Regions from separate parts of the Paraburkholderia sp. BR14312 genome, predicted to be linked through region 1. Evidence: predicted binding sites of a transcription regulator. Region 1 holds the regulator's gene; each other region holds the start of a gene.

Region 1 (7,621 bases):
GCCGACGGTCTCTGGCCGCAGTCGCTGCTGGTCTCGCTCGATGGCCCGGTGGAGGAGTCGGATCCCGAAGAGATCCGCACGGTGCGCTTGCTCGCCCAGACCCAATCGACGATGTTCCGCGTGGAATGGCATCGCGCCGACGGCAAGGTCGGCCGCCAGGAAGGCGGCCCGTTCGCGACGGTCGCGTTTATTTCGGACGTCGATATTCCCTGGGGCGACGACGAGGACTGAACGCCGCGCTATGGGGTGTCAGCGCATCATGCGCCGGCGGAACAGCACGGATGCGATCGCGAAGGGCACCACTACGTAGATCGCGAGTACGAGCAGGTGCAGGCCGGCCTGCTCGACAGGCCGGTCGAGCATGGCGGGGCGGATCAACGCAACGGCATGCGCGAGCGGTAGCATCAACGTGATGTGCTGCGCGGCGGCGGGCAGTTGCGCGATCGGAAAGAACACGCCGGAGAGCAGCAGCATCGGCGTGAGCACGAGCGTCTGATAGAACATGAAGAAGTCGTAGGACGGTGCGAGCGCGGTGACGATCATCGCGCAGCTCGCGAACGCGAGGCCCGCGAGCGCGATCACGGGCAGCGCGAGCAGCATGGAAGGAAAGCTCGCGTAGCCGAGCAGGCCCGCCACCACCATGATCGCCACGCCCGATAGCATCGACTTGCTCGCGGCCCACATCACCTCGCCGAGCACCACGTCGCCGAGCGTGAGCGGCGTGTGCATGATCGCTTCCCAAGTGCGCTGCACGTGCATACGCGAGAAGCCCGAGTACATCGACTCGAAGCTCGCCGACATCATCACCGAAGACGACACCGTGCCTGCCGCGAGAAACGCGATGTACGAGACGCCGTCGACGTGCCCGACCATCAGCCCGAGCCCGAAGCCCAGACCGAAGAGATAGATCATCGGATCGGCGAGATTGCCGAACATCGACGCGAGGGCGAGCTTGCGCCAGACCAGATAGTTGCGCCGCCATACGGCCATCCAGTGCGTCGCGTTCGAAGGCAGCGCAGCGCGCGGCTCGCGCACGCTCGCATGTTCGGGGCGCGAGGGCGTCGGGTTGTTGGTGCGTGTCTGCATGGTGTCCTTGGCGATTCGTACGCGGGCGTTGATCCTGCCGCCGTTAATCCTGCATCTCGCGGCCCGTGAGCCGCAGGAACACGTCTTCGAGATTCGCGGGCCGGTGCAGATAGCGCAAATCAGAGCGATGGCGCAGCTTCGCATGGACAGGCGCAGGGTCGTCGACATAACAGAACAGCGTCTCGCCGCTGATCTCGGTGCGCTTCGCGTCGGCCGCAAGTTCATCGCGCAACGCGACCGGGTCCGGTCCGTACACCTCGATCACATCGCAGCCGATCTCCGATTCGATCAGCGCCTTGGGTGCGCCCTCGGCGATCTTGCGGCCTTCCTCGATCACGCAGACCCGATTGCAAAGCCGTTCGGCCTCCTCCATGAAATGCGTGGTGAGGAGAATCGTTTTGCCGCGCGCGAGCAGCGAGCGCAGCCGCTCCCAGATCAGATGCCGTGCCTGTGGATCGAGGCCCGTAGTGGGCTCGTCCATCACAAGCACGTCCGGGTCGTTCACGAGCGCGCGCGCGAGTGTGAGACGTCGACGCATGCCGCCTGAGAGTTCGCCCACGCGTGCGTCGGCCTTGCTTTCGAGGCGCGCGAATTCGAGCAACGGCGCGACGAGCTCGCGCGTTTCGCGCGCGGACAAGCCGAAGTAGCGGCCGAACACGAGCAGGTTCTCGCGCACGGTGAAGTCGGGGTCGAGATTGTCGAACTGCGGCACCACCCCCACGCGCTGGCGGGCGTGGCGCGCGCGCGCCGGCACCGGCTCGCCGCACAGGCTGATGCGACCCGCATCGGGCGAAACGATGCCGAGCAGCATGCGCAGTGTCGTGGTTTTTCCCGCGCCGTTCGGGCCGAGCAGTCCGAAGCACTCGCCGGGAACGACGTCGAACGACAGGCCGTTGACGACCGTCCTGTCTCCATAATGTTTGATGACCTGCTCGAATTCGATGGCGGGTGCGGGCATGGACCGGTTGAACGTGAGTCGATCGGGCATCGCGCGAGTCGCTCGAAGTACCGAACGAAAAATCGCACGAAACGAGGCGGCCCATTTTAGTGCATTGCTGCGCGGCGGGTCGGGCGTCGCTCACAAGTGTTTTGACGATGCACGAGGTAAATGCATGTCGCGGCAAGCATCCAGCACTGTGCAAGATGCATGCGCCGATTGGGACGCGCCTGGCGTTTTTCGATGCACACCTGGCGTTTTCCAGCCCTTGCGTGTGGAATTGCGGCGCACCATCATGAGAATCGCACAGCCTGCAAATCACGCGGGCGGGGAGAAGCGATCATGGCGAGCTATAAAAAAATTCTGCTCTGTTACGACGGCTCGCGCGAAGGCCGCAAGGCGCTGCGGTGCGGCGCCGATCTTGCACTCGATCTGCAGGCCGAGACGCACTTGCTCTCGGTCGTCGACATGCGTTCGACGATCGCCCAGAGCGCCGGCCTGTTGACCGACGTGGCCTGCGGCCGCTTCGAGGAAACGGCGCGCGAGATTCTTCAGGAAGGCGTGGACTGGCTAACTGAGCGCGGCGTGCGCGCTCAGGGGCATTTCGCGTTCGGTCATCCGATCGACGAAATCGCGAATCTGGCCAACGAGCTGAATGCCGACCTCGTGGTGGTGGGCCACCGCTGCCGCACAGGGCTCTCGCGTTGGTGGATGGGCGCCGGCAACACGCCGCTGCTCGACCGCGTTTCGTGCAGCATTCTCGTGGCGTGTTCGTCGGCGGCTGAGGAAAAGCAGCAGCAAGCCGCCGCGTAGGGGATCGAGCGGGCCGGCTCGCCTGGAACCGGCCTGTTAGCGCTGCCACTGCCGATCTGTCTCAGTTCGAGACGTTTCCTTCGCTTAGCTCGACCGCCGAGAGCTTCCACGAGAAGAGCCCGTGACGCTGCAGGATGGCGGCGTAGTGCTCGCCCGTACTGCCGCGGTCCCACGTGAGCGCGAACTCATTGAGGCCGCGATAGCCCGCCGTGGTCACCGGCCGCGCCTCGGGCGCGGGGGTGCCGGATACGGCCGGGGCCGGTGGCGCGGCGGAGGCGGGTGCCGATTGCGGCGGCTCTGCCGATTGCGCGGATGGCGCGCCGGATTCCGCTGGCGGCGGCGCGTGTGGCCGGTCGCCGGGCTTGCCCGTCGGCGGCATGCCATCGAGCAGGGCGGCCACGCCTTCCGGTGTGGCGTAGGCATCCACGAGCGGACTAATCAGTGCCGCGCCAATTACGGCGCCGAGGATCAGCAACGGATTGCTGCTGTGCTGCCCCTCGACGCGCCGGTGCAGCATCTCGCCCACCTGCTGTTTCAGGCTCAGGCGCAGCGCAGGGTAATCGACGTATTCGTTGAGCGCGACGGCGTCACGCGCGTCGGCCGCGGCTTTCATGTGTTTCACCGCGATATAGGGCGACGCATAGGCGTAGCCGATCGCGGCAACGACCATTGCGACGGCGACCGTGATCGCAACGGGCTTTTTCCAGCCTTGGGTCTTGCGCGGGGTAGAGAGAGATTCCGTCATCGGCATAGGGCAAATCGTTTAAACACGGTGTTGACCGCAAACCGGGCCAAACGATCCCGCCCGTAACCTCTTCTCACATTTGGGCAGCGTTGCTGCTTACTTCGCGAGTGCCGCGGGCAGGTCGCTGTGCTGCTCGGCGATGCAGCGGTCGATTGCGCGGCAAACCGCGTCGACCGTGCCGACTAGGATGAGCCGCGACGGACCCTGATAGACGCGCACGGGCGCGCGGCGCATGGGCTGTTCGGTGTTGAGCGTGCTGTTGAGCGACACGCGCGCAAACGCCGGCTGTGCCGAGGGCAGCACGGGCAGGTCGGCTGCGCTGGCCGCCACCATCTCAGGCGAGTCTTCGAAGAGCGAGCCGCTCAGTGCGGCAGCCGAATCGCGGACTTCGCGGACCGCGCACGAGGCGATTCCACGGAGATGGCGAAGGCGGCCGAATTGGCGGAAGGGCAGCAGGCGGGCAAGACGTTCCATGACTCTCTCCAGGTATGCGCAGATGGTGCGCAAACAATGTGCAAACCGCGCTCAGACGGATTCCTTAGAATTCGGTGGGGCGGATCAGCCCGACCGCGATGCCTTCGAGCGCGAATTCCGCGCTGCCGGCCTCGACGAAAATATTGTCGTAATCGGGGTTCTCGGCGATCAGCTCGAGCCCGTTCGGACGGCGCTTCAGGCGCTTGACGGTCACGTCGTCGCCGAGGCGCGCCACGATGATCTGGCCGTCTTTCGCTTCGGCCTTTTTCTGCACGGCGAGCAGGTCGCCGTCGAGGATGCCGGCGTCGCGCATGGAAAGGCCGCGCACCTTCAACAGGTAGTCGGGGCGGCTCGAGAAGAGCGCCGGGTCGCACATGTAGTTCTGCGAGATGTGCTCCTGCGCGAGGATCGGGCTACCCGCAGCGACGCGGCCGACGAGCGGCAGCGAGAGCTGCATGATGCTCGGGTGCGGGAGCGTGAACTGGTGCGGCAGGTCGTCGGGCCCCGGCACGAGGCGGATGCCGCGCGAGGCGCCCGCAGCCAGTTCGATCACGCCCTTGCGCGCCAGCGCACGCAGATGCTCCTCCGCGGAGTTGGCGGAGCTGAAGCCGAGTTCCGCCGCGATCTCGGCGCGCGTGGGCGGAAAGCCCGTGCGCTCGATGGCCCGGCGAACCAGATCGAAAACCTGCTGCTGTCGTGCGGTGAGTTTGGTCATGGCGCCACTGTATGTTTGAACAGGTAACTGTATTTTTATACAGTACTCGCCACTTTTCAAGTGTTACTTGAAGTTCATCGACTGAACGTTGCCATCAGGCCGTTTTCCCGTGTTTGCGCGGATGAAACCGCGCTCTAACAGCGACTTCCTCTGTCCTTACCACTTTTGCGTATTAAAAAATAAGAAAACATCATTTTTAATAATGTAAGGGGATCGCTAGACTGGCCTCCATCGTTAGCTGCGGTTTCATCAATGAGCGCAAACGAGCACACACGAGAACGGAGAACAGATAGATGGGCACGACACATACGGGGCGCGCGGGCTGGCTGAAAACACTGGCGGCAAAACTGGTCATCGGCGTTGCGCCGCTCGTCGGCGTCACGGCGATGGCGGCTATGGTGCCGCTGGCCGCTCACGCGGATACATCGCTGCTCAACGTCTCCTACGATCCGACGCGCGAGCTGTACCAGGACATCAACGAAGCCTTCATCAAGCAGTGGAAGGCGAAGACGGGCGAAACGCTCACCATCAAACAGTCGCATGGCGGCTCGGGCGCACAGGCGCGCTCGGTGCTCGACGGTCTGCAGGCCGACGTCGCGACGCTCGCGCTGGCATGGGACATCGACGCGCTCGCCAACAAGGGCATCGTCGCGAAGGACTGGCAAAAGCGCCTGCCCGACAACGCCTCGCCATACACGTCGACCATCGTGTTCCTCGTGCGCAAGGGCAACCCCAGGCACATCAAGGACTGGGACGATCTGACCAAGCCGGGTGTCTCGATCGTCACGCCGAATCCGAAGACCTCGGGCGGCGCGCGCTGGAACTATCTCGCGGCGTGGGCGTATGCGCTGCACCAGCCGGGCGGCAACGAGCAGAAGGCGAAGGACTTTGTCACGAAGCTCTACAAGAACGCGGGCGTGCTCGACTCGGGCGCGCGGGGAGCCACGACGAGCTTCGTGCAGCGCGGCATCGGCGATGTGCTGATCGCATGGGAAAACGAAGCATTTCTCTCGCTCAAGGAGTTCGGCCCGGACAAGTTCGAGATCGTGGTGCCTTCGGTGAGCATTCTGGCTGAGCCGCCGGTTGCCGTGGTGGACAAGGTCGTCGACAAGAAGGGCACGCGCAAGGAGGCCGAAGCCTACCTGCAGTTCCTCTATAGCGAAGAGGGCCAGGAGATCGCCGCGAAGAACTTCTACCGTCCGCGTTCGGACAAGGTCCCGGCGGCGCTCACGGCGAAGTTTCCGAAGCTCAAGCTCTACACGGTCGACGACACGTTCGGCGGCTGGCCCAACGCGCAGAAGACGCATTTCGCGGATGGCGGCGTGTTCGATTCGATCTATCAGCCGCAGTAAAGCTGTCGAGCAGTCAAGCAGCAGGCGGTCAAGCAGTAAGCGGTCCGCATAACGACGTGATCGCATAACAACGAAGCGCGCCTACGGGCGCGCTTTTCGGCGCGAATCTGCAACGCACGAATCGCGCAACCCATGTCTGGACGATGAGCATGACAACGTTTCGATTGCGCAAGCCCAGTGCGCTGCCTGGCTTCGGTTTGACGCTTGGCATCACGGTGGCCTATCTGAGCCTCGTGGTGCTCATTCCGCTTGCCGCCACCTTTCTCAAGACGGCGACACTCGACTGGAGCCAGTTCGTGCGCGCCGTGTGGTCGCCGCGCGTGATCGCGTCGTACCGGCTCACGTTCACCGCCGCGCTCGGCGGGGCGCTGATCAACGCGGTATTCGGCTTCCTGCTCGCGTGGGTGCTCGTGCGCTATAGGTTTCCGTTCAAACGGGTGATCGATGCGCTCGTCGATCTGCCGTTCGCGCTCCCGACTTCCGTGGCGGGCATTTCGCTCGCCGCCGTGTATGCCGGCAATGGCTGGATCGGCCAGTTCCTGCAGCCGCTCGGTCTGAAGATCGCCTTCACGCCGCTCGGCGTGCTCGTGGCGCTGACCTTCATCGGCTTGCCGTTCGTCGTGCGCACGGTGCAGCCGGTGCTCGAGGACTTCGAGCGCGAACAGGAAGAGGCCGCTGCGTGCCTCGGCGCCTCGCGCTGGCTCACGTTCCGCCGTGTCGTGCTGCCCGCGGTGCTGCCGGCGCTCCTCACGGGTTTCGCGCTCGCGTTCGCGCGTGCGCTGGGCGAGTACGGCTCGGTCATCTTCATCGCCGGCAACGTGCCGATGAAGTCGGAGATTACGTCGCTGCTCATCATCACCAAGCTCGAGCAGTACGACTATGCGGGCGCAACGGCGCTTGCCGTGATGATGCTCTGCGTCTCGTTCGTCATGCTGCTGCTCATCAATTCGCTGCAGTGGTATTTGCAGCGCCGCACGAGCCGGGGTGTAACGGCCGGCAGCGCGCCGAATGCCGTGGTGGCCGCAACCGTCGCGGGAGGTGCGTAATGAGCACGCGGCCGCAACAACGAAGTACGCGCCGGCCGGACCCGGTCACCGAATCACCGTGGGTGCGCTGGCTGCTGACCGGCATTGCGCTCGCGTTTCTCGCGCTGTTTCTCGTGGTGCCGCTCGTCGCGGTGTTCTGGCAGGCGCTGTCGAAGGGTATCGGCTTCTACTTCACGTCGCTCGTCGATCCCGACGCGCTCTCCGCGATCAAGCTCACGCTCATCACCGCGGCGATCGCGGTGCCGTTGAATCTGGGCTTCGGCCTCGCGGCGTCGTGGGCGATCGCGAAGTTCGAGTTTCGCGGCAAGGCGCTGCTCACCACGCTGATCGACCTGCCGTTTTCAGTTTCGCCCGTGATTTCAGGTCTCATCTACGTGCTGCTGTTCGGCGCGCAGGGCTGGCTCGGGCCGTGGCTCGAAGACCGCAACGTGCAGATCATCTTCGCGGTGCCGG
Region 2 (7,621 bases), on a different contig from region 1:
ACGGCGTGCCGATCAGCAGCGCCACCGCGATCAGGATGTTGGCGCTGGCGCCGTCCACCTTGAGCGTCTGCGTCAGGAAGAAGAGCGCGTAGAACTGGCCCGTGTACCAGACCACGGCCTGGCCGGCCGTGACGCCGAAGAGCGCGAGCAGCACGACCTTGAGGTTCTTCCACTGGCCGAACGCTTCAGTAAGCGGGGCCTTCGAGACCTTGCCCTCGGCCTTGATGCGCTTGAACGCCGGCGATTCGTCGAGTTGCAGACGGATCCACACCGAAACCGCGAGCAGCAGGATCGAGGCGACGAACGGAATGCGCCATGCCCATGCGGCGAACTGCTCTTCGCCGGTGAAGGTGCGCACGCCGAGGATCACGAGCAGCGAGAGAAACAGGCCAAGTGTGGCGGTCGTCTGGATCCACGAGGTGTAGAAACCCCGTCGTCCGGCCGGCGCGTGTTCCGCGACGTAAGTCGCGGCGCCGCCGTACTCGCCGCCGAGCGCGAGGCCCTGCAGCAGCCGCATGCCGATGAAGATCACCGGCGACGCAATGCCGATCGACGCATAGCCGGGCAGGAAGCCGACCACGAAGGTCGAGATACCCATGATGACGATCGTGACGAGGAACGTGTGCTTGCGGCCCACGAGGTCGCCGAGGCGACCGAACACGATCGCGCCGAACGGACGCACGGCAAAGCCCGCAGCGAAGCCGAGCAGCGTGAAGATGAAGCCGGCAGTGGGATTGACGCCGGAAAAGAAGCTCTTGCTGATGAAGGCCGCGAGCGATCCGGCCAGGTAGAAGTCATACCACTCGAACACGGTGCCGAGCGACGACGCGAAGATCACGCGTTTTTCGTCGCTGGTCATCGGCGCGTGCGAGACTTGTCCGCCAACGGTTGCCATAGATGTCTCCAGTATTGATATGCGTGTGGTCCGTCGGGCAGGCGACTCGTAGACCCGCGGTCCTGCGGAGCATTATTGGAATGGAAACTTACGGGCTTCTGACGCGGGTGTGGGTTTTCGAGTGTAGCGTCGGTGTGGGGTGGGGTCGGCTAACGTCGCTGAATTCGCAATCAAAATACTGCATTTATGGGTAAATATATTCTAACGTGCAGATTTTGACTCGCTCGAAGCGTATCGGGTAAGGGTAAGTCCCATCCCGGTTTTCTGACGCGGTCCGTCAGTTTCGCGGTGGTTTCGCCGCCAAAGCGCCGGCAATGCCGCTCAGGCCTGCGTACGCAAGCGCAGCGTCACGCGCACGAGCGTGCCGGCGAGGCGCGGCGTGTCCTGATAGACGTGATCCTCGATGGCGAGCATGCCGCCGTGCATCGTGGCGATCTCGCGCACGATCGCGAGCCCGAGTCCGCTGCCTTCGCCGTCGCGCCCGAGAATGCGGTAGAAGCGCTCGAGCACGCGTTCGCGCTCGGCGCTCGGAATGCCTATGCCCGTATCTTCCACCTCGAGATGGACCATGCCCGCCGAGGGCTCGGGCCGCACGCGCACGGTGATGCGCCCGCCCGCGGGCGTGTAGCGGATCGCGTTGTCGATGAGGTTCGAGAGCATCTCGCGCAGCATCACCGGGTTGCCGTCCACTTCGATGCGCGCCCCCGCTTCGCCATCGTCTTCCTCACTGCCGCCGGCCGTTTCGGGGCCTTCGTAGCCGAGGTCCATCTGCTTGGCGAGCGCCGGCTGCACCCAGTCGCGCACGGCGTGGCGCGCCACGTCGGCCACGTCCACCGAGGTGAAGACCTGTCCGGACATGCGGTTCTCCGCGCGCGCGAGTGCGAGCAGCTGGGTGACGAGCCGTGCGGCGTGCTCGGAGCTCGTCGCGATCTGCTCGAGCGAGCGGTGCACTTCGGCGGGGGCGTCCTGGCGCAGCGCGAGCTCGGCTTGGGTGCGCAGGCCCGCGAGCGGCGTTTTCATCTGATGCGCGGCGTCGGCGATGAAGCGCTTTTGCAGCTCCATGTTCTGTTCGAGGCGCGTAAGCAGGTCGTTGAACGAGGTGACGAGCGGCTCGATTTCGGGCGGCGCGCGGCGCGCTTCGAGCGGCGAAAGATCGTCGGGGCGACGCATGCGGATGTTCGACTGCAGCGCGTGCAGGGGAGCGAGGCCCCGCGAGAGCCCGAACCACACGAGCAGGATCGCGAGCGGCAAGATCACGAACTGCGGCAGGATCACGCCCTTGATGATGTCGTTGGCGAGCTGGCGGCGCTTGTCGAGCGTTTCCGCGACCTGCACGAGCACGGGTTGACCTTGCCGATCGCCGACGCTCGGATGCGTTGGCTCCACGGTCGTATAGGCGACGCGGATGTCGATGCCACGCAGCGTGTCGTCGCGGAATTCGACGAGGCCCGGCGGCGGGCGGTCGTCGTCGTGCGGCAGCGGCATGTCGCGATCGCCGCCGATCAGCTCGCCACGGCTGCCGAGCACCTGATAGAACACGCTGTCGACGTTATCGGCGCGCAGGAAGTCGCGCGTGGAGGCGGGCAGTGTCAGCTCGGCCACGCCGTTGACGGGCTGGATCTGGCGCGCGAGCACATAGGCGTCGGTTTCGAGCGCGCGGTCGAACGGGGCGTTGGCGATCGATTTCGCCACGAGATACGTGACCGCGATGCTCATCGGCCAGAGCAGCAGCAGGGGCGCGAGCATCCAGTCGAGAATCTCGCCGAAGAGCGAGCGCGGGCGGGCCTCGGCGGCGGCTTCGGCTTCGTCGGGCGGGGCGAACGGATTGGCGTAGCGGGCGTCGCGCGCGTCGTCGTCGAGGGCGTCGGCCGCGGATGCGGTCGCGCCCGAGACGCTGTCGGCCGGGCCGGCCACGCCTGCGGCGCCCTTGGGCGGCACGGCGCGCGCGATGGGAGGACGCCCGGCCATCGTCGATCCTGCCTACTTGAAGTGGTGGCTGGCGGGCATCGCCGGCGCGGCGTCGGGCGTGCCGGCCTCGGTCCGGGCGGGCGTCTGGCCTGCGCCGGCCTGCGCTTCCTTCGCCTCCTTTTCGAGGCAGTAGCCGAGCCCGCGCACGGTCACGATGCGCACGCCGCCCGCTTCGATTTTCTTGCGCAGCCGGTGCACGTAGACTTCGATGGCGTTGTTGCTGACTTCTTCGCCCCATTCGCACAGGTGGTCGACGAGCTGCTCCTTCGAGACGAGCCGCCCGAGCCGCTGCAGCAGCACTTCGAGCACGCCCAGTTCGCGCGCGGAAAGATCGAGCACCTGGTCGTTGATGCGCGCAATGCGCCCCACCTGGTCGAACGCCAGCGCGCCGTGCCGCACGACGGTCGGGCCGCCGCCCGCACCCCGCCGCGTGAGCGCACGCACGCGCGCTTCGAGCTCGTTGAGCGCGAAAGGCTTGGCCATGTAGTCGTCGGCGCCGAGGTCGAGGCCTTTGACGCGCTCGTCCACGCTGTCGGCGGCGGTGAGGATCAGCACGGGCAGGTTGGAATTGCGCGCGCGCAAACGGCGCAGCACTTCGAGGCCCGGCATTTTCGGCAGGCCCAGATCGAGGATCAGGAGGTCGAACGACTGCATCGACAACGCGGTATCGGCATCCACGCCGCTACGCACGTGATCAACGGCATAGCCCGATTGGCGGAGTGATCTCACGAGTCCATCCGCGAGTATGCTGTCGTCTTCGGCAATGAGGATTCGCATGTTGCGCCAGCGTCGCCTTCGAGGCTTTTAGACCTCGTAGTCAGGCTCGTAACACCCGCGCCGCGCCGCGTCCTTGAAGGCGCGGCCAGGCGACGCGCGGCGGTCTCCCGAAATTCGCGGTTCTGGATAGCCAGAAAGGCTTGCCAAAACCACTGTTTTTTTATACAGTGTCTGCGTTCGTGTGCATTAGCCCGAATGAGGCGTGCGCATGGTCACGAGACGCCGTTCATCATAGCAAAGGACGATTCATGGAAGATAGCAAGAAAGGCTCGGCTGGGCTGACTGCTGAAAAGAGCAAGGCGCTGGCCGCCGCGCTCGCGCAGATCGAAAAGCAGTTCGGCAAGGGGTCGATCATGCGACTCGGCGACGGCGAGGCGGTCGAGGACATCCAGGTAGTCTCCACCGGTTCGCTCGGCCTCGACATCGCACTTGGCGTGGGTGGTTTGCCGCGCGGCCGGGTGGTCGAGATCTACGGTCCGGAATCGTCGGGTAAGACCACGCTCACGCTGCAGGTCATCGCCGAAATGCAAAAGCTCGGCGGCACGGCGGCGTTCATCGACGCGGAACACGCGCTCGACGTGCAATACGCCGCCAAGCTCGGCGTGAACGTGCCCGAACTGCTCATCTCGCAGCCGGACACGGGCGAGCAGGCGCTCGAAATCACCGACGCGCTGGTGCGCTCGGGCTCGATCGACATGATCGTGATCGACTCGGTCGCGGCGCTCGTGCCGAAGGCCGAAATCGAAGGCGAAATGGGCGACTCGCTGCCGGGTCTGCAGGCGCGTCTGATGTCGCAGGCGCTGCGCAAGCTCACCGGCACGATCAAGAAGACGAACTGCATGGTGATCTTCATCAACCAGATCCGCATGAAGATCGGCGTGATGTTCGGCAACCCGGAAACCACCACGGGCGGCAACGCGCTCAAGTTCTATTCGTCGGTGCGTCTGGACATTCGCCGCATCGGTTCGATCAAGAAGAACGACGAAGTGATCGGTAGCGAAACGCGTGTGAAGGTCGTGAAGAACAAGGTCTCGCCGCCGTTCCGCGAAGCCGTTTTCGACATTCTCTACGGCGAGGGCATCTCGCGTCAGGGCGAAATCGTCGACCTCGGCGTGCAGGCCAAGATCGTCGACAAGGCGGGTGCGTGGTACAGCTATAACGGCGAGCGCATTGGCCAGGGCAAGGACAACGCACGCGAATTCCTGCGCGAGAACGCGGACATTGCTCGCGAGATCGAAAACCGCATCCGCGAGTCGCTTGGCGTGAGCACGATGCCGGACGGCGTCAAGGACTCCGGCGAAGTCGAAGTCGCTGACGAAGAGTAAGTCCACCAGGCTCTCGTAGATAAGGCAAGCTGATGCGCAAGGGCGGGTCACCCACGTCCTCGCCTTCCGGCGAGCAGGCGAACCCGCATGCGGGTTCGCCTGCGGACAGGGGCGTCGAACGGCGCTCCGCCGTCAAGCCTGCCGACTCGCGCACGAGCCGTTCTGGCCATTTGAGCCGCGACGCCCAGGCGGGCGATCGCGGTTTTGCGCATTCTGGCGCCGCGTTTTCTTCGCCCGCCGATCTCAGCGACGATGGCGGCGCGGTCTTCGAAGTCCCGTTCGAGGCGTTCTTCAGCGGGGCGGATGAAGAGGCGGCAAACGTGCCGCCAGAACCGCTGTCCGAACCCACATTCAAGCGATCGCGTCGCGCGCCGCTCGAAACAGCGCGCGAATCCAGCGCGCCGCAAGCCGACCAATACGAGCGCAGCTCGGCCAGCCGCGCCGCACGCGCCAGCGAGCGCGAAAAGTCGTCCACGGCGAAGCAGCGCCCCGAGCGCTCCCTCAAGGGCCGCGCGCTCGGCTATCTTTCGCGCCGCGAATACAGCCGCGCCGAACTCTCGCGCAAGCTCATGCCGTACACCGAGGACGCCGACGCACTCGAAGTGCTGCTCGATTCACTCGAACGCGAGGGCTGGCTCTCCGACGCGCGCTTTGCCGAAAGCGTCGTGCACCGGCGCGCGTCGCGCGTGGGGGCAGGGCGTATCGTCAGCGAACTCAAGCGCCACGCGGTGGGCGAAGCGCTCATCGAAGAGGTGAGCTCGCAACTGCGTGAGACCGAGCTCGTCCGCGCCCGCACGGTCTGGCAGAAGAAGTACGGCCAGTTGCCCGAGACGCCCGCCGAACGCGCGCGCCAGGCGCGCTTTCTCGCGGCGCGCGGCTTCTCGATGTCGATCATCGGCAAGATCCTCAAGGGAATCGACGAAGACTGGTCCGATAACTGAGCCGGCCGTCTCGAAAAATCCGCTCAGGCAAGTCCCCGCCCGGCCTGTGTGTTCGCGGCTGTCTCAAATACTCGGTATGTTAAAATCACGAGGTTTTCCAATCCGGTCTTACCTTTAGCATGCCGCTTTCTCCGCCCGTGCCCCGCCAGTTGCGCCATCAGCGCGCCATCCGGGCGGTTGCCTATGAGCGCGAAGACGGCCTGTGGGACATCGACGCGTGCCTGACCGACCACAAGCCACGCGACGTGCCGCTCGCCGCCGGTGTCCGGCCCAATGGTCTGCCGATCCATGAACTCTGGCTGCGTATTACGATCGATCGCAAGCTCAATGTCGTCGACGCCGAAGCGTCGTCCGACTGGGTGCCTTACGACGGTCAGTGCCAGAACGCCAATCCCGCCTATCGGGCCCTTATCGGGCTCAATCTCCTCGACAATTTCCGCCGTGAAGCGGGCCGGCTCCTCGCCGGCACGGTCGGCTGCACACACCTCACAGAAATGTTGGGCGTTTTGCCGACCGCTGCGATCCAGGCGTTCGTCGGGGCAGTGTGGGACACATCGAATGGCTCGCCGGGTGAAGCGCCCGGACCGGAACTCGGCAAGACCGCCGGAGGCAACGAGGCCGCCGGTGAAAAGCCGCCCTTCCAGCTTGGCCGCTGCCACGCGCTGCGGTTCGACGGGGAGGCGGTGAAGCAGTTTTATCCGCGCTGGTATGGCCATGTGCCGCGTTCGATAGAGCGTGGCGCGGAAACCCCCGGCGTGCGCGACAGCCGGAGCCCGGGCCAAGAGGGCAGGGCCGACGCCGTCTCGCATGAATAACAACAGCGGAATCGAAGTTCACTCCAACTCTCAGACTGAAGGAATCACGCATGAAGATTCACGAGTACCAGGGTAAGGAAATCCTGCGGAAATTCGGAGTCGCGGTCCCGCGCGGCATCCCGGTGTTTTCGGTGGATGACGCGGTCAAGGCCGCTCAAGAGCTGGGCGGTCCGGTTTGGGTCGTCAAGGCGCAGATCCACGCTGGCGGCCGCGGCAAGGGCGGTGGCGTGAAGGTTGCCAAGACGATCGAGCAAGTCCGCGAATACGCGAACCAGATCCTCGGCATGCAGCTCGTCACGCACCAGACCGGTCCGGAAGGCCAGAAGGTCAACCGTCTGCTGATCGAAGAAGGCGCCGACATCAAGCAGGAACTGTACGTCAGCCTCGTCGTCGATCGCGTGTCGCAAAAGATCGTTCTGATGGGTTCGAGCGAAGGCGGCATGGACATCGAAGAAGTCGCCGAAAAGCACCCGGAACTGATCCACAAGGTCATCGTCGAGCCGTCGACGGGTCTGCTCGACGCTCAGGCCGACGACCTCGCCGCGAAGATCGGCGTGCCGGCTGCTTCGATTCCGCAAGCCCGCGCCATCCTGCAAGGCCTGTACAAGGCATTCTGGGAAACCGACGCATCGCTGGCTGAAATCAACCCGCTGAACGTCTCCGGCGACGGCAAGGTCATCGCGCTCGACGCGAAGTTCAACTTCGACTCCAACGCGCTGTCCCGTCATCCGGAAATCGTCGCTTACCGCGACCTGGACGAAGAAGATCCGGCTGAAATCGAAGCCTCGAAGTTCGACCTCGCATATATCTCGCTCGACGGCAACATCGGCTGTCTGGTGAACGGCGCAGGCCTCGCCATGGCGACGATGGACACCATCAAGCTGTTCGGCGGCGAGCCGG
Region 3 (7,621 bases), on a different contig from region 1:
ACGAAAAGCGATCCGAACGCGGTATTCGCGGGCAGCGTGCCGTATCTGAAGCTGGCGGGCATCGTGCTGGGCGGCTGGCAGATGGCGCGCGCCATGCTCGCCTCGCAGCGTCTCATGCAGGAGGACCCGAAGTTTCATGGCGCGAAGATCGCCACGGCGCAGTTCTACGCGCAACACGTCTTGCCGCAGGCGGTGGCGCTCGAAGCGGCGATCGTCAGCGCCAACGGCAGCGAGGGCGTGCTGGCGCTAGCGGAGGATCAGTTCTGACGCAGCCGCGCGCTACTCACAGCGAGAAATGAAACACGGCGCCCTGGCGGCGCCGTGTTCGTTCACGCAGCGTGGCTGGCTTCAGGCATACGCCGGACGATGCGAGCCTTGCGTGTCGCCGAGATAGCGGTGCACCGAAAGATCGTCGGCGCGGATGGCGGGTTGCTTGCCCGAGATCAGGTCGGCGAGCAACTGGCCCGAACCGCACGACATCGTCCAGCCGAGCGTGCCGTGACCCGTGTTCAGGAACAGGTTCGAGATCGGCGTGCGGCCGACAACCGGCGTGCCGTCCGGCGTCATCGGGCGCAGGCCGGTCCAGAAGGTGGCCTTCGTCGTGTCGCCGCCGCCCGGGAACAAGTCGTTGACGCACATTTCGAGCGTTTCACGGCGCGCTTGCTTGAGCGTCTTGTCGAAGCCGACGATCTCGGCCATGCCGCCCACACGGATGCGGTCGTCAAAACGCGTGATCGCGATCTTGTAGGTTTCGTCGAGCACGGTCGAAACCGGCGCGGCACTCGCATTCACGATCGGCGCCGTGATCGAATAGCCCTTGAGCGGATAAACCGGAATCTTCACGAGGCCCGCGAGCATCTTCGTCGAGAAGGAGCCGAGCGCGACCACGAACGAATCGGCGCGCACCAGCTCGCTGCCGCATTGCACGCCCGCGATACGGTCGCCCTGCATGGCGAGGCCGTCGATCGGCGTGTTGTAGCGGAATTTCACACCCAGTTGTTCGGCCATGGCGGCGAGGCGCGTGGTGAACAGCTGGCAGTCGCCGGTTTCGTCGCCGGGCAGACGCAGGCCGCCGGTGAGCTTGCCCGACACCGCGGCGAGCGCCGGTTCTGCGCGGCCGAGTTCGGCTGCGGTGAGCAGTTCGTACGGAACGTTCGCGTCCTTGAGCACGGCGATGTCCTTCGCTGCGCCTTCGAACTGCTGCTGCGTGCGGAACACCTGAAGCGTGCCGCCCGTGCGGCCTTCATACTGAATGCCCGTGTCGGCGCGCAACGCCTGCAGGCAGTCGCGGCTGTATTCCGCGAGACGCACCATGCGGCCTTTGTTGAGCGCGTAGCGTTCAGCCGTGCAGTTCTGCAGCATCTGCCACATCCACTGCAGCTGGAACTTCGTGCCGTCCAGACGAATGGCGAGCGGCGCGTGCTTCTCGAACATCCACTTGATCGCCTTGAGCGGCACGCCCGGCGCGGCCCACGGTGCGGCGTAGCCCGGCGAGATCTGTCCGGCATTGGCAAAACTGGTTTCGAGCGCGGGACCGGCCTCGCGGTCGATCACCGTGACTTCGTGGCCCGCGCGGGCGAGATACCAGGCGCTGGCCACACCGACCACACCACTGCCCAACACGACGACTCGCATAGCTGCTCCATATAGTTTCGTTGAGCTACGCCGCGTTGCCGGGCCCTTGGAAGCCGTCTTTTGGCACCGATAGGGAAGAAGGCATGGAAATCCGGGTGTAGCCAGTATTTGTAGCTATGCTATTGTTGTATGTCCAGGTTTTGTTATCGTATTTTTCAGATTTTCGGGAAGAAATCATGAGAACGCAGCGCCAACCGGTCCGCGCGCTCGACCGGCTCGATCACCGCATCCTGAAGCTGCTCCAGGAGGACGGCCGCATGGCGATGAAGGACCTCGCGGAGCAGGTCGGGCTCTCGGTCACACCGTGCATCGAGCGCGTCAAGCGCATGGAGCGCGACGGCGTGATCACGGGTTACTTCGCGCGTGTGAATCCCTCGGTGCTGGGTGCGGCGCTGCTCGTGTTCGTGGAGATCACGCTCGATCACAAGAGCGGCAACATGTTCGACCAGTTCCGCCGCGAGGTGCAGAAGATTCCCGAAGTGCTCGAATGCCATCTCGTCTCGGGCGACTTCGACTATCTCATCAAGGCGCGCATCGGCGAGATGGCCGACTACCGCAAGCTGCTCGGCGACATCCTGCTGCAACTGCCGGGCGCCGTGCAGTCGAAGAGCTACGTGGTGATGGAAGAGATCAAGGAGACGCTGACCATCGCCGTGGGGGAATGACGAGGGTCACTGTGGCGGCTGAAAGCGCCCCGTTTTTAGGACTCGACAACGCGGATCGATACTGTATATTTATACAGTATCGATCCGCGTTTTCTTGTCTATTCCGCTTAAGCCGTGACCGACTCCCATCACCCCGATCCCGACGCCTGGTATCCCGTTGCGCCGCCCACGGCGCGCAAGGGGCGCGGGGCGGTCACGAACCTGCAAGGGCGCTACGAAGTCGACCAGCGCGAAGCGTTCGACGACGGCTGGCAGCCCACGGGTGTCGGCGGGGAGCGCGATGGTGATGGCGATGAAACCGGCGAGCCCAGGCTGCGCACCGAAGTCTTCGAAGAGCGCGCGAAGAGCATCCTCACACGCAACCAGTCGCCGGACATTCCATTCAACGTCTCGCTCAATCCGTATCGCGGCTGCGAGCACGGCTGTATCTATTGCTTTGCGCGGCCTACGCACAGTTATCTCGGCCTTTCGCCGGGGCTCGATTTCGAGAGCCGAATCTACGCCAAGGTCAATGCGGCGGAGTTGCTCGCGCGGGAAATCGCCAAGCCGTCGTACGAGCCCGAACCGATTGCGCTGGGCGTGAATACCGACGCCTGGCAACCGGTGGAGCGCGACCTGCGCATCACACGCCGCGTGGTCGAAGTGCTGGCGGAACGGCAGCATCCGTTCGCGGCCATCACGAAATCCTCGCTGATCGAGCGCGATCTCGACCTGCTCGCGCCGATGGCCGCGCGCCAGCAGTTCATGGCGGCAATCACGATCACCACACTCGACGCCGATATCGCCCGCTCGCTCGAACCGCGTGCGGCGACACCCGCGCGGCGGCTGCGTACCATCCGCACGCTCGCCGAAGCCGGTGTGCCGGTCGGCGTGAGCATCGCACCCGTGATTCCGTTCGTGACCGAGCCCGACATGGAGCGCGTGCTCGAAGCCTGCGCCGAGGCCGGTGCGACAAGCGCGAGTTACATCGTGCTGCGTTTGCCGTGGGAGGTCGCGCCGCTGTTCCAGGACTGGCTGGCGGCGCACTTCCCGCAGCGCGCCGAGCGCGTGATGAGCCGCGTGCGCGACATGCGCGGCGGCAAAGACTACGAATCGGCGTTTTCGCAGCGCATGAAGGGAACGGGGCTGTGGGCCGACCTGCTCAAGCAGCGCTTTCATCATGCCGTGCGGCGCCTCGGGCTCAACGAGCGGCGCCACGGCATTCTGGACATGTCGGCGTTCGTGCAGTCGAGGACCGTGCGCGAGAAGCCTCAGCTCGACCTGTTCTGAGCCGTTACTGCGCGATTTACTGCGAGAGCGCCTTCGCGGCCTCGACTTGCGACTCGAAGTACGTTTGAAACGAGAGTGCGAGTCCCGTCATCAGCAGGAACGCGCCAATCAGCAGCGAGAAGATCACGACGAAAATCACCGTCCAGCCCGAGCGGCTCGTGCGGCCTTTCTCCACGAACGCGGCGTTGAACTGCGCGTCCCATTTGGCGTCGGGGCGAAGTCCGTAGACGATTGCCGCCAGAAACGCCGAGAGGACGGACACCGCGCCGATCACGGCGAGCACCCAGCCGGGAATCGAGGCGCGCTCGGTGGCGACGAGCAGCATCACGCCCGGAATGCCGAGGAGCGTGCCGAACAAATGCGCCCAGCCCCACACGTCGCGCGGGCCATACAGGTAGAAGCGGTGGGCGCCGAGACTGCCAAACAGGAAGGCGAGGGCGGCGGTGAGCGTCTTGGAGCGAAAGCGTGCGAGGTTCTTGTCGTTGGGCATGGGCTCGGGCGAAACGTGGGCGTCGGCCGCCATGAGCGCATTACGTCGAACGCGCACGGGCCGCCGGGCATTGTATGCCGCACGACGCGCTTGCAGCACAAGCGCACGCTTATGCCCGGCACCATGGTCTGCCCGCGTCACGGTTTCGTGTAGGTCACGCGATAAATCGCGCCCGCATAGTCGTCGCTGACGAGGAGCGATCCGTCGGGCAGCGGCAGCACGTCGGCGGGGCGGCCCCATTGGGTCTCGTCTGAATTGAGCCAGCCCTGCGCGAACACTTCCTGGCGTGCGTTCGTGCCGTCCGGGTTGGCGATCACGCGCACCACGCGATAGCCGACCTTCTTGCTGCGGTTCCACGAGCCGTGCTCGGCGATGAAAATGCTGTTCTTATAGTCGGCCGGGAACATCGAACCGGTATAGAAGCGCATGCCAAGCGACGCCACGTGCGCGCCGAGCTTGAGGACGGGGGGCGTGAAGCCGCTGCACGGATGGCCTGCGCCGAACTCGGGGTCGGCGACATTGCCGCCGTGGCAATAGGGAAAGCCGAAGTCCTCGCCCACGTGCGCGAGGCGGTTGAGCTTGTCGTCGGGGATGTCGTCGCCGAGCATGTCCCGGCCGTTGTCGGTGAACCAGAGCTCATGCGTCTGCGGATGCCACGCGAAGCCGACCGTGTTGCGCACACCGCGGGCGATGGTCTCGTAGTGCGAGCCGTCGGGCTCCATGCGCCCGATCATCGCGAAATGCATGCGCTGCGGGTCGCTGACCGGCAGACAGACGTTGCACGGCGCGCCTTGCGGCACGTAGAGCTTGCCGTCGGGGCCGAAGGCGATGAACTTCCAGCCGTGGTGGCGCTCGGCGGGCAGCGAATCCGTGACGACGACGGCTTTGGGCGGATCGTCGAGATGACGGTCGATGTCGTCGAGCCGCACGATCGACGACACCGCTGAAACGTACAATGCGCCGTTGCGCCAGGCCACGCCCACCGGCATCGTCAGTCCCGAGGCCACGATATGGCGCTTGATGGCTTTGCCGTCCTTGAGTTCGAGCGCGTAGACGTCGCCGTCCGTACTCCCCACATACAGGAGGGTGCCGTTGCCTGACTGCGTCATTTCGCGCGCACCGGGCAAGTCGGCGGACAGCACCTCGATGTGGAAGCCCGGCGGCAGCTTGATGCGCTCGATGGGAAGCGCCGCTTGAGCGAACGGCGCCGCGAGCAGGGCGGCGGCAAAGGCGAGACACGCCGCTGCAAAGCGTCGGGCCGACTCGCGAGACACCGGAAAAAAGGAGCTGCCACCCACGCCGCCGCCACAAACGCGAGGCAGCCCTTGCACGAGTCGTCTGAAAGTCGCCACAATTCGCTCCAGGGCCCGCCCATCGTGGGCATGAGCCGCAGTTTGACCGCTTTGTTGACCGCTTTGTCTCGCCGCTTTCCGCGCGCCGGCGTGCAATTTCCCGTTAAGTGTTTGTTATGCCTCCGGTTTCGGGCTATAATCGCATGTTTCAGTAGTCCCGAACCCCCGGTTTTCAAGGATTTTCGTATGGTCATCATCCGTCTGGCACGCGGCGGCTCGAAGAAGCGCCCGTTCTACAACATCGTCGCAACCGACTCGCGCAACCGTCGCGACGGCCGTTTCATCGAGCGCGTGGGCTTCTACAACCCGGTCGCTACCAAGGGTGAAACGCTGCGTATCGCTCAAGATCGCGTGACGTACTGGAAGGAAAACGGCGCGCAAATGTCGCCGGCCGTCGAGCGCCTCGTGAAGGAAGCGCAAAAGACCGCCGCCGCTGCGCCGGCTGCTTAAGTCTTTAAGCGTCTTTTCAGTCTGTTGTCCGTGTTTCACCCGTGTACGCGCTGCATGATCCGCGTATGCAATATCAAGCTGGTCGCAAGGGGTGCCGATGTCCGCGCATGACGCCAAATCTGCCGTAGAGGCGAACGACGCGTCGGAAAGCGGGGCGCCCGAAGTTGCAGCCAGCGGCGCCGGCAAGGCTGCCGCCCGCGGCGCGCCGTCGTTTGGTGCGTTCGTGCGCAAGCCTGCGCGCGAGAGCGCCGCGAAAGCTGCGCCCGCAACCGGGACAGCCGGTGGCCTGCGCGCCGAAACCGAGGCGAGTTGGCCTGCCGACGCCGTTGAAGTCGGCGCCGTGATCGACGCCTACGGCCTCAAGGGCTGGCTGAAGATCGCGCCGCACGCGCAGGATAGCCAGGCGCTGCTTTCCGCTAAACGCTGGTGGCTCCTCAAGGGCCGCGAGGGTCAGGCGCATCGCGAGCGTCATTGCGCGGTGCGCGTGAGCGCCAAGGTTCATGGTGACAGCGTCGTTGGCCAGCTTTCGGGCGTGGCCGACCGCGATGCCGCGCTGCTGTTGCGCGGCGCGCGCGTGTACGTGAGCCGGGCCGAATTCCCGGCGCCCGCAGCCGATGAATATTACTGGGTCGACCTGATCGGCCTCGATGTCGCCAATGAGGCGGGCGTCGAGCTCGGCAAGGTTGCCGACCTGATCGACAATGGCGCGCAATCGGTGTTGCGTGTCACGTATGCGTCCACGGACAAGGATGGCAAGCCGGCCACCGGCGAGCGCCTGATCCCGTTTGTAGGCGTGTTCGTGAAGACGGTGGACCTGGCGGCGAAGCGTATCGTCGTCGACTGGGAAGCCGACTACTAAGCAGCGGCAACGCTGTGGCAACCCCGCCGCGCGCCTTGATTCAATTTCGCTGAACGGAGAGAGCGATGCAGTTCGATGTCGTCACGCTCTTTCCCGAGATGTTCCGCGCGCTGACCGACTGGGGCATTACCAGCCGGGCGGCGAAGCAGCAGCGTTACACGTTGCGCACGTGGAATCCGCGTGATTTCACGACCGACAACTACCGTACGATCGACGATCGCCCCTACGGCGGCGGGCCCGGCATGGTCATGCTGGCCAGGCCGCTCGAAGCGGCGATCGACGCGGCAAAGGCCGCGCAGGCGCAAGCCGGCGTGAGCGCCCCGCGTGTGCTGCTGATGTCGCCGCAAGGCAAACCGCTCACGCATGAACGCGTCATGCAGTTCGCGCAGGAGCCGGGTCTCGTGATGTTGTGCGGCCGCTATGAAGCGATCGACCAGCGTCTCGTCGACCGCTGCGTGGACGAAGAAGTGAGCCTCGGCGACTTCGTGCTCTCGGGGGGTGAATTGCCCGCGATGGCCTTGATGGACGCCGTGGTGCGCAACCTGCCGGGCGTGCTGGGCGATGCGCTTTCGGCGGTGCAGGACAGCTTCGTCGACGGTTTGCTCGACTGTCCGCATTACACGCGCCCCGAGGAATACGACGGTGTGCGTGTGCCCGATGTGCTGCTTGGCGGCCATCATGCGGAAATCGAGCAATGGCGTCGCCGCGAGGCGTTGCGCAACACGTGGAACAAGCGGCCCGATCTGATCGCGCGGGCCAGAAAGAACAAGATGTTGAGCCGGGCCGACGAGGCGTGGCTCGCTAGTCTCGCGAAGGGCTCGAACGAAGCGTAAGGCTTCGGGCGTGCGCGACAAGGGGCGCAAAAGGCGGTGCCGCTTCATGCGTGAACGGCGCCAGTTGT
Region 4 (7,621 bases), on a different contig from region 1:
AGAGCTGACTGAGGCGTGGCAGCGCAAGACGGGTTCGGAAACGCTCGAAGTCACGGTGGCGTCGATTGCCGAGGTCGTGTCGCGGCTCACTGGCATTCCGGTCGCGGATCTCACCCAGGAAGAGCGCCAGAAGCTGCTCAAGATGGAAGAGACGCTGCGCGAACGCGTGGTAGGCCAGGAAGATGCCGTGGTCGCCGTAAGCGACGCCGTACGTCTTTCGCGCGCCGGACTCGGTCAGTCGAACCGGCCGATCGCGACCTTCCTGTTCCTCGGGCCGACCGGCGTAGGCAAGACCGAGCTTGCGAAGGCGCTGGCGGAAACCGTGTTCGGCGACGAGCAGGCGATCATCCGCATCGACATGAGCGAGTACATGGAGCGTCATGCGGTGGCGCGGCTCATCGGCGCGCCGCCGGGCTACGTGGGCTACGACGAGGGTGGCCAGCTTACCGAGCGCGTGCGGCGCCGCCCGTACAGCGTGATTCTGCTCGACGAGATCGAGAAGGCGCACGCGGACGTCTACAACGTGCTGCTGCAGGTGTTCGACGACGGGCGTTTAACGGACGGCAAAGGTCGCGTAGTCGACTTCAGCAACACGATTCTGATCGCCACGAGCAACCTGGGCGCGTCGATCATCATGGACAACCTCGAGCGCCCGGAGAAGTCGCGGCTCGACGACAAGACGATCCGTGCCGAACTCATGAAGGTGCTCAAGGGGCACTTCCGGCCCGAGTTCCTCAATCGCATCGATGAAATCATCGTGTTTCACGCGCTCTCGCGCGAGAACATCCGCGCGATCGTGCAGATCCAGCTCGAGCGCGTGACGCGCACGGCGTCCGCGCAGGGCATCACGCTCTTGATGGGTCAGACGCTCGTCGATCATCTCGTGGAGGCCGGCTATCAGCCGGAGTTCGGTGCGCGCGAACTCAAGCGGCAGATTCGCCAGGAAGTGGAAACGCGCCTTGCCAAAGAGATACTCGGCGACGCGCTGCAGTCGGGCGATACCGTCGAGATCGGCTACGACAAAACGAACGACCGAGTCACGATCAGTAAGATCGCTGTGCCACCCGACGTGAAGGAGAGCAAGCCGGCGAAGAAGAAGAAAACGGCGGCACCGCCTGTCGACGAAATCGCGAGCGAGATGGCCGCCGACGACATGGAAGGCGATCCACCGCCCCCGCCTCCGAAGAAGAGCGGCAAGGGCGGGGGCAAGGCGAAGCCTGTTTGATTGAGTGGAGCACCGGCTGGCGCACCGAAACGTGCGCCAGTTTTTTACGTTACGATTGATCTGGAATCCAGATTAACTCGTGGCGATACGCCACCACGTGGGCAGCAGCGCGCGCACGCCGGGCTGTGCGAAGCGGTCGTCCAGCAGGTGTACGACACCGCGATCCTGCTCGGTGCGGATCACGCGCCCGGCAGCCTGCACGACCTTGCGCAGGCCCGGAATCAGGTAGGTGTAGTCGAAGCCGTCGCCGTAGAGCGTATCCATGCGTGCGCGCATCGCCTCGTTCACGGCGTTCACCTGCGGCATGCCGAGCGTCGCGATGAACGTGCCGATGAGACGTGTGCCCGGCAGATCGATGCCCTCGCCGAACGCGCCGCCCAGCACCGCGAAACCGATGCCGCAGCCGCCTTCCACGAAGCGCGCGACGAAGGCCTGCTGATCCGCTTCGTCCATGGTGCGCGACTGGAGCCAGACTTGCACCTCCGGATGGCGTGCCGCAAACGCATCGGCGGCTTGCTGCAGATAGTCGTAGCTGCTGAAAAAGCACAGATAGTTGCCGGGGCGTTCGACAAATTGCGCGGCCACGCGCCCGACCAGCGCTTCGAGCGAACGTTCGCGGTCCTTATAGCGCGTCGAGATATGCCGGGCGATGTGGACGTCGAGCTGCTCGGCGCGAAATGGCGTGTCGATGTCGATGCTCACCGTGTTGGCGGGCAGCCCGAGCATGTCGCTGTAGTAATGCGTGGGCGAGAGCGTCGCCGAGAAGAGCGTGATGCTGTGTGCCGTGGCGATGCGCGGGCGCAAGGCATCCGCCGGCACGATGTTGCGGATGGCGATCGTGGAACGCGGGCGGCGCGCGTTCTGATGCGCCAATGGCGTGACGTCGAAGAGTGAATGCGTATCGAAGCGTTCGGCAATGCGCGTGAAGTGCAGGGCGTCGAAATAGAAGCGCTCGAGTTCGGGATCGCGCACGAGCGCGGGTTCGGCGAGCTGGTCGCCGATCGCCCCGATCACGTCGCCAAGCGCGGCGACGAGGCCTTCGGGCAAGGTGTCGCTCGCGCGCCAGGCGCCGGGCAACACGGCGTTCTGCGCGTTCCAGTGCTTCTGCAGGCGCGCGAGCGCGCGCTTGAGCGGTGCGCTCGCGGCGCGGCGCACGGCGTCGATGCGCGTTTGCACGAGTTCCGCCGAATACATCGCGCGGGCGCGCTCGGGGAGGTTGTGGGCTTCGTCCACGAGCACGCTCGCGCGCCACTGGTTGTGCGCGGCGAGCATAAAGAGCATGGCGCTCGCGTCGAACCAGTAGTTGTAGTCGCCGACGATCACGTCGCTCCAGCGCGCGAGTTCCTGGCCAAGGTAGTACGGGCAGACGGCATGCTCGCTCGCCACCTCGCGCAGTGCCGCGCGATCGAGCCGCACGCGCTCGAGCGCCGCCGCACGCGCGGCCGGCAGACGGTCGTAAAAGCCGCGCGCAAGCGGGCATGATTCGCCATGACATGCCGCTTCGGGATGCTCGCACGACTTTTCGCGCGCGACGAGTTCGAGCACGCGCAGGGGCACGGGCGTTCGATGCGCTTCGGCGCTTGCTTCGTCTTGCGCGCTTGTCAGCGTAGCGAGCGCGTCGAGTGCCAACTGACGCCCAGAGCTTTTCGCGCTCAGAAATACGACCTTGTCGATCGCCGCGCGCGGGCAAGCCTTCAACTGCGGAAAGAGCGTGCCGATGGTCTTGCCGATGCCGGTGGGCGCCTGCGCGAGCAGACAGCGTCCCTGCGTCGCCGCGCGCCAGACGGCTTCGGCAAGATCGCGCTGGCCGCGTCGAAACTGCGGATGCGGCAGGCACAGTGTGGCAAGCGCGGTATCGCGTGCGGCGCGGTGGGCGCTTTCCTGCTCGGCCCATGCAACGAAGCGACGACATTGCGTTTCGAACGCGGTGCGCAATTCCCGCGCGCTCGCATGCTCGACGAGCGCCGTCTCGCGCCCCGAACCGATGTCGTAGTACACCAAAGCGAGTTCGAGCGCATCGAGGCCGAGTTTTTCGCAGAGAAGTGCGCCGTAGACGCGCAACTGCGCCCAGTGCAGCGCGCGCTGATTCTCGCGCATCGCATCGAGGTCGCCGCGATAGGTCTTGAATTCTTCGAGCCTGCGGCGCGCGGGATCGTAGCCGTCGGCGCGACCGCGCACGCTCAGCGATTCGAACGTGCCGGAAAGCGCGATCTCGGTCTCGTAGCCGGGCGGGCGCCGCGCGGCGATGGCGGCGTGGCCGGCGCGGCCGTCGCTTGCGTCGGGCGAGGGCGTGAAGCGCAAGTCGAGGTCGCCGCGCTTCGCGGTGAACTCGCACAGCGTGCGCACGGCCACCGTGTAGCTCATGGCGCGGGCAGCGCCTGGCCGGCGCTGTCGTCGGCTTCGTCTGGCAGGTTGGGCCAACGCACCTGCAATACGGAAACCGGCATGCAGTGCTGCACGCAATAGGCCAGCCAACGGCGCTGGTTGTCCTGCAAGCGGTCGCCGGGGCCTTTCACCTCGATCAGTTCGTAGCGCCGCTCGTGCGGCCAGAAGCGCACGAGATCGGGCAGACCCGAGCGGTTCGCGACGGGTTCGCGCAGCAGTCGCTCGAACCACAGGCGCAGATGAGCGGCGGGGAAGCAGTCGAGGGCGAGCGTGAGCAGTTCGTCGCTCAATGCGGGCCACGCGACGAACGGTGACTGGATGCCGGATTTTTCCGCATAGCGGCGCACAATCGACTCGCGGTAGGCGCGCGTTTCGAGTTCGGCGAGACATGTTTCGAACTGCGAAGCACGTCGTGCGACGAAGTCGGCGGCGTGCAGGTCGGCGGGGCCGCGCTGGAACGGGTGGAAGAACGCGCCTGGCATCGGCGCGAACAGCGCGGGCCAGCAGAGCAGGCCGAAGAGCGCGTTGATCAGCGTGTTCTCGACATAGAACACGGGCGCTTGCGGCGTGGCGAGCTCGATGCGCGTGGCTTCCTCGACGCGCAGTGGGCCAGGCGCCGCGGGCAGCGCGAGTTCGAGCTGCGCGAACCCCGGCCCGGCGCTCGTCTTCGACTTCGCCCGGGTGCGCGCGAGACGCCCGAGCGTGCGCGCCGCGCGCTGCGCTTCCTCTTCGTTCGCGGGCGCATCGGCAATGGTCTGCGCGAGCGCCAGCGCTTCCTCGCGTCGGTTCAGTTGTTCGAGCACACGCACGCGGCGGTAACGCGATTCAGGGTGAGCGCAGTCGAGATAAGCGCGCCACGCGAGTTCGGGTTCGCCCGCGCGCTCGGCGGCGAGCCCCGCGGCGTGACGCAGCTTGTCGTGGCGAGCGCGCAGCCAGGCGTTCGCGTGCGTGCGCGGGGCCAGCGCGTCGAGTGCTGCGAGTGTTGCGGTGATGGCGCCGGCAGCGTCGAAGTCCTGGGTCTCGGCGGCGCTCTCGAGTCCGTCGCGGCAATCGCGCAGCGCCAGATACGCGTCGATGTCCTCGCGTCGCTGGAACGCACGCGAGGCGTGATCGAAGGGCACGCTTTCGTAGCGAAAGACGCCGAGGTCGGCGAGCACGAACTCCGACCAGTCCTGATGCAGGTTGCCGAAGAACATCAGGCGCAGGCGCTCGCAGAGCGGGGCGCTCGCGAACAAAAGCACAGTGTCGGACGAAGCCGGGAACCACGCACGCCAGTCGCGCGGTTCGGGCGCGGCGGCATAGTGTGCATCGAGCGCCTCGAGCGTTGCCGCGCGCGTGGCGCGAGCTTCGAGCGCGATGCCAAGTCGCTCGGCGAGCGCTTGCAGTTCGGCTTTCGTCACGAGCGCGGCGAGCGCGCCGAGATCGAGTGCGGGCGCGTCGTCGAGCCAACCCGCCGCGACGAGCGGTGCCGCAGCCGCGCGCGGGCAGCCGATCTCGTCGTACGCGAGCCGGCTGGCGCGAAAATAGGGACCCTTACGCATCAGCATGCGCACGAAGAGCGCGCGAGATGCTTGCGGCACCTGCACGAATTCGTCGGCGAAGCGGCGCTCGGCGTCGTCGAACAGGTCGGCGCAGCGCGCGTCGAGCCACGCTAGCGCACGCTCGAAGTTCGCGAGGTAATAGAACGGATCGGGAGAGTCGGGAAGCACGCGTGGCACTGTACGGATATACAGCAGCGATGATAGCAGGGTCGCAGGTGGGCGCGAGCGCCGTCAGGGATTCCCCGCCCCGTACGCTACAATTGCCGCAGCCTGAAAATCGGATGAGCGATGAACACACGTAACGCATGCTTCGCCGGCCTCGCGGCCGCCGTCACCCTGCTCGCGGGATGCGCGGCGCAGTACCGCAACACCAGCGCCTGCGAAGAGGCGATGCGTAGCCGCCTTGCCGAGACGACGCTCGGCGACCTCAAGGTCACGCATAGCGCGACGACGTATCGTGGCGCCCGTGTGGTGGTCGAAGGGCAGCTCGAGAACGGCGCGGCTTCGGCCGCCGTGGTCGCGTCGGCGCCGTCTGCCTCGGCCGCATCGGCGGCATCGGCGGCGGCGTCCACCACGGCGCAGGGCGCCAACGAGGCGCCCACGGTCACGGCGCCGATGGTGCAGGCGGCGGCGCTGCCCGGCACGATTTCGGTTCCCACCGCTCCGGTCGCCCAAGGCGGCACGCCAGAGGGCAAGCCGACCACGCCGGTCGCCGCGCTGGTCGCAAAGCTTGGTATCAAGAAGGCCGTCGGCACACCGGCGGCCGCGGAGTGCACCTTCAACGAGTCGGGCCTCGCGACGTTCCGCTGGCTCGCGCCGCCTAAGCTCGCGAAGACCACGCCCGACCCGAACGCCGCCAACGATTAAAACGAACGCACGCTGCTCGCCGTGGCGTTGCTACGGCCGCACCCGTCGTTGGCGCATTCTGCGCTCATGAAGGCCTCGCAAGAGGCCTTCGTCGTTTGTAGCTGATAAGACTCCGGTGATCGCCGGCGCGCTCAAAACGCGAAGAATGGTCCGCTGCCTGCAGGTGTGTCCTGCAAGGCGATCGCCGTGAACACGCGGCGCCCGAAGAAGAACGGCAGTCCCCAGCCGAACGCGCGACCGTTGTAGCCAGCGAGATTGCTGAAGGCCCAGTTGCCGGTGGCGAGCAGCGTCGTCGAGCTTGCGACCGCGAAGGTCACGCAAGCGCCCACACCGTCGATGCCGGCTATCGTCGCACCGAGGCTGACCGGCGAACTCGGGCAATACCAGAACCCGCAGCGCGTCATCGTCGGGCTGTTGAAGTACAGCGCGTTCGAGCCCGTGTCGAGGTAGCTCAGCGAGTAGACCGTGCCGTCCGATGTCGTCGTCTTCACATAGCCGGTGCCCGAGTTCGCGCGCAGCACCGTCGCGCTGCCGAGCGCGTTGTTCGCCTGCGTGCCGATGCCGAAGATCATCGACCCCCTCACCCCGGACGCGCCGCTGTCGGCCAGGGGCGGCAGGTCGATGATCACGCCGTTGTTGTCGGTGGCAAAGCCCGCCACCGGGTTGCTGACTTGTTGCGCAAGCGGTTGCGCGCTCGCCGTGCAGCCGCTCGCGCGGCAGGCGTAGTACCACGGCGTGGCGGCCGCCCTGACGCAGGACACGCCGCAATCGGCGCTGAACGGCCCGACTCCGAGAATGCCGTTCGAGCGCAGCGTGGCGGCGCTGTTCATCGCGAGGCCGCTGCCGGCGCAGCCGTCCGGCGCTGACGCGGGCACGGCCGGGTCGGCGATCAACTGGATCGGCAATGAAGCGGCAGTCTCGCCCGCGAGCTTCACGTCGGCGCTGCGCACTGTGCCCCACGTGTAGCCCGTGCCGAACACGGCGCATTCGCCGGCGACGTCGACCCCCGCACCGGCTGGCACGGGGGGCAGCGAGAAGCCCGCCGGCAGCGCCGAAGCGAGCAGGCGCAGGCCTTGGGAGCCGGTATCGACCTGGACGTTGTCGACGCTCGCGCAGTCCGCGGTGCCCGGCACGCAGACCGTGACGCTCGTCATCAGCATGTTGCGCGTCGAGGTGGGTGTCGGGCCCACCGTGACGGCCACGACATTGGGCGTGGTCGATTGCGGAATCGTGCGGCTCGTGCCGGCGGTCGACGGCGCACTCGAGGCAGTTGGGGCGCTGGCGGGTTCCGCGGCGCCTGTGCTCGCGGACGCGGTTCCGGCATCGCCGCCACCGCACGCGGTGAGCGCGGCGCAAAGCGAGAAGAGCGCGAGGGGGGCGACGAGGGCGAGGCGCCGGGAGCGGGCCTTCATTGGAGATCCCCGACGCTCACGCCAGCGGGAAGTGCGGCGGGCAGCCACGCGCGTCCCACGTAGGCGCGCATGTGGCCGGCCGTCTCGACCACGACCTGAGCGCCGTCCACGCGCGCAGCGTGCAGGCCGTTGCGGCCCGTGGCGTGAAGCGCCGCGGCGGCGCTGCGCCAGTCGGCTGCGTAACGGCCCAG

What was found. Region 1 encodes LexA, which represses DNA repair genes until DNA is damaged. Its sites were predicted from a motif close to ACTGTATNNNNATACAGT; they were not measured.
Region 2: a site for LexA is predicted at 3,792-3,809, ahead of recA (recombinase RecA). Genes of this name have one in related genera too.
Region 3: a site for LexA is predicted at 2,361-2,378, ahead of AB3X98_RS07005 (PA0069 family radical SAM protein). Genes of this name have one in related genera too.
Region 4: a site for LexA is predicted at 5,327-5,344, ahead of AB3X98_RS12810 (VRR-NUC domain-containing protein). Genes of this name have one in related genera too.

Annotation. Positions count from the first base shown of each region.
Region 1 is NZ_JBFPKI010000007.1:286,364-293,984, reverse strand. It holds gene AB3X98_RS21455 (hypothetical protein) at 1-231, shown strand, start outside; gene AB3X98_RS21450 (ABC transporter permease) at 250-1,086, opposite strand; gene nodI (nodulation factor ABC transporter ATP-binding protein NodI) at 1,130-2,044, opposite strand; gene AB3X98_RS21440 (universal stress protein) at 2,366-2,836, shown strand; gene AB3X98_RS21435 (DUF2939 domain-containing protein) at 2,898-3,581, opposite strand; gene AB3X98_RS21430 (hypothetical protein) at 3,678-4,055, opposite strand; gene lexA (transcriptional repressor LexA) at 4,120-4,770, opposite strand; gene AB3X98_RS21420 (sulfate ABC transporter substrate-binding protein) at 5,064-6,122, shown strand; gene cysT (sulfate ABC transporter permease subunit CysT) at 6,272-7,168, shown strand; gene cysW (sulfate ABC transporter permease subunit CysW) at 7,168-7,621, shown strand, end outside.
Region 2 is NZ_JBFPKI010000002.1:596,339-603,959, reverse strand. It holds gene AB3X98_RS08635 (MFS transporter) at 1-895, opposite strand, end outside; gene AB3X98_RS08630 (sensor histidine kinase N-terminal domain-containing protein) at 1,217-2,863, opposite strand; gene AB3X98_RS08625 (response regulator transcription factor) at 2,876-3,640, opposite strand; gene recA (recombinase RecA) at 3,889-4,965, shown strand; gene recX (recombination regulator RecX) at 4,998-5,906, shown strand; gene AB3X98_RS08610 (DUF2889 domain-containing protein) at 6,026-6,721, shown strand; gene sucC (ADP-forming succinate--CoA ligase subunit beta) at 6,772-7,621, shown strand, end outside.
Region 3 is NZ_JBFPKI010000002.1:255,506-263,126, reverse strand. It holds gene AB3X98_RS07020 (acyl-CoA dehydrogenase) at 1-267, shown strand, start outside; gene AB3X98_RS07015 (D-amino acid dehydrogenase) at 349-1,635, opposite strand; gene AB3X98_RS07010 (Lrp/AsnC ligand binding domain-containing protein) at 1,812-2,300, shown strand; gene AB3X98_RS07005 (PA0069 family radical SAM protein) at 2,415-3,569, shown strand; gene AB3X98_RS07000 (NINE protein) at 3,586-4,092, opposite strand; gene AB3X98_RS06995 (sorbosone dehydrogenase family protein) at 4,197-5,276, opposite strand; gene rpsP (30S ribosomal protein S16) at 5,598-5,861, shown strand; gene rimM (ribosome maturation factor RimM) at 5,959-6,720, shown strand; gene trmD (tRNA (guanosine(37)-N1)-methyltransferase TrmD) at 6,786-7,553, shown strand.
Region 4 is NZ_JBFPKI010000004.1:150,632-158,252, forward strand. It holds gene AB3X98_RS12800 (AAA family ATPase) at 1-1,225, shown strand, start outside; gene AB3X98_RS12805 (ATP-dependent DNA helicase) at 1,298-3,589, opposite strand; gene AB3X98_RS12810 (VRR-NUC domain-containing protein) at 3,586-5,319, opposite strand; gene AB3X98_RS12815 (hypothetical protein) at 5,440-6,018, shown strand; gene AB3X98_RS12820 (DUF3443 domain-containing protein) at 6,150-7,430, opposite strand; gene AB3X98_RS12825 (DUF2844 domain-containing protein) at 7,427-7,621, opposite strand, start outside.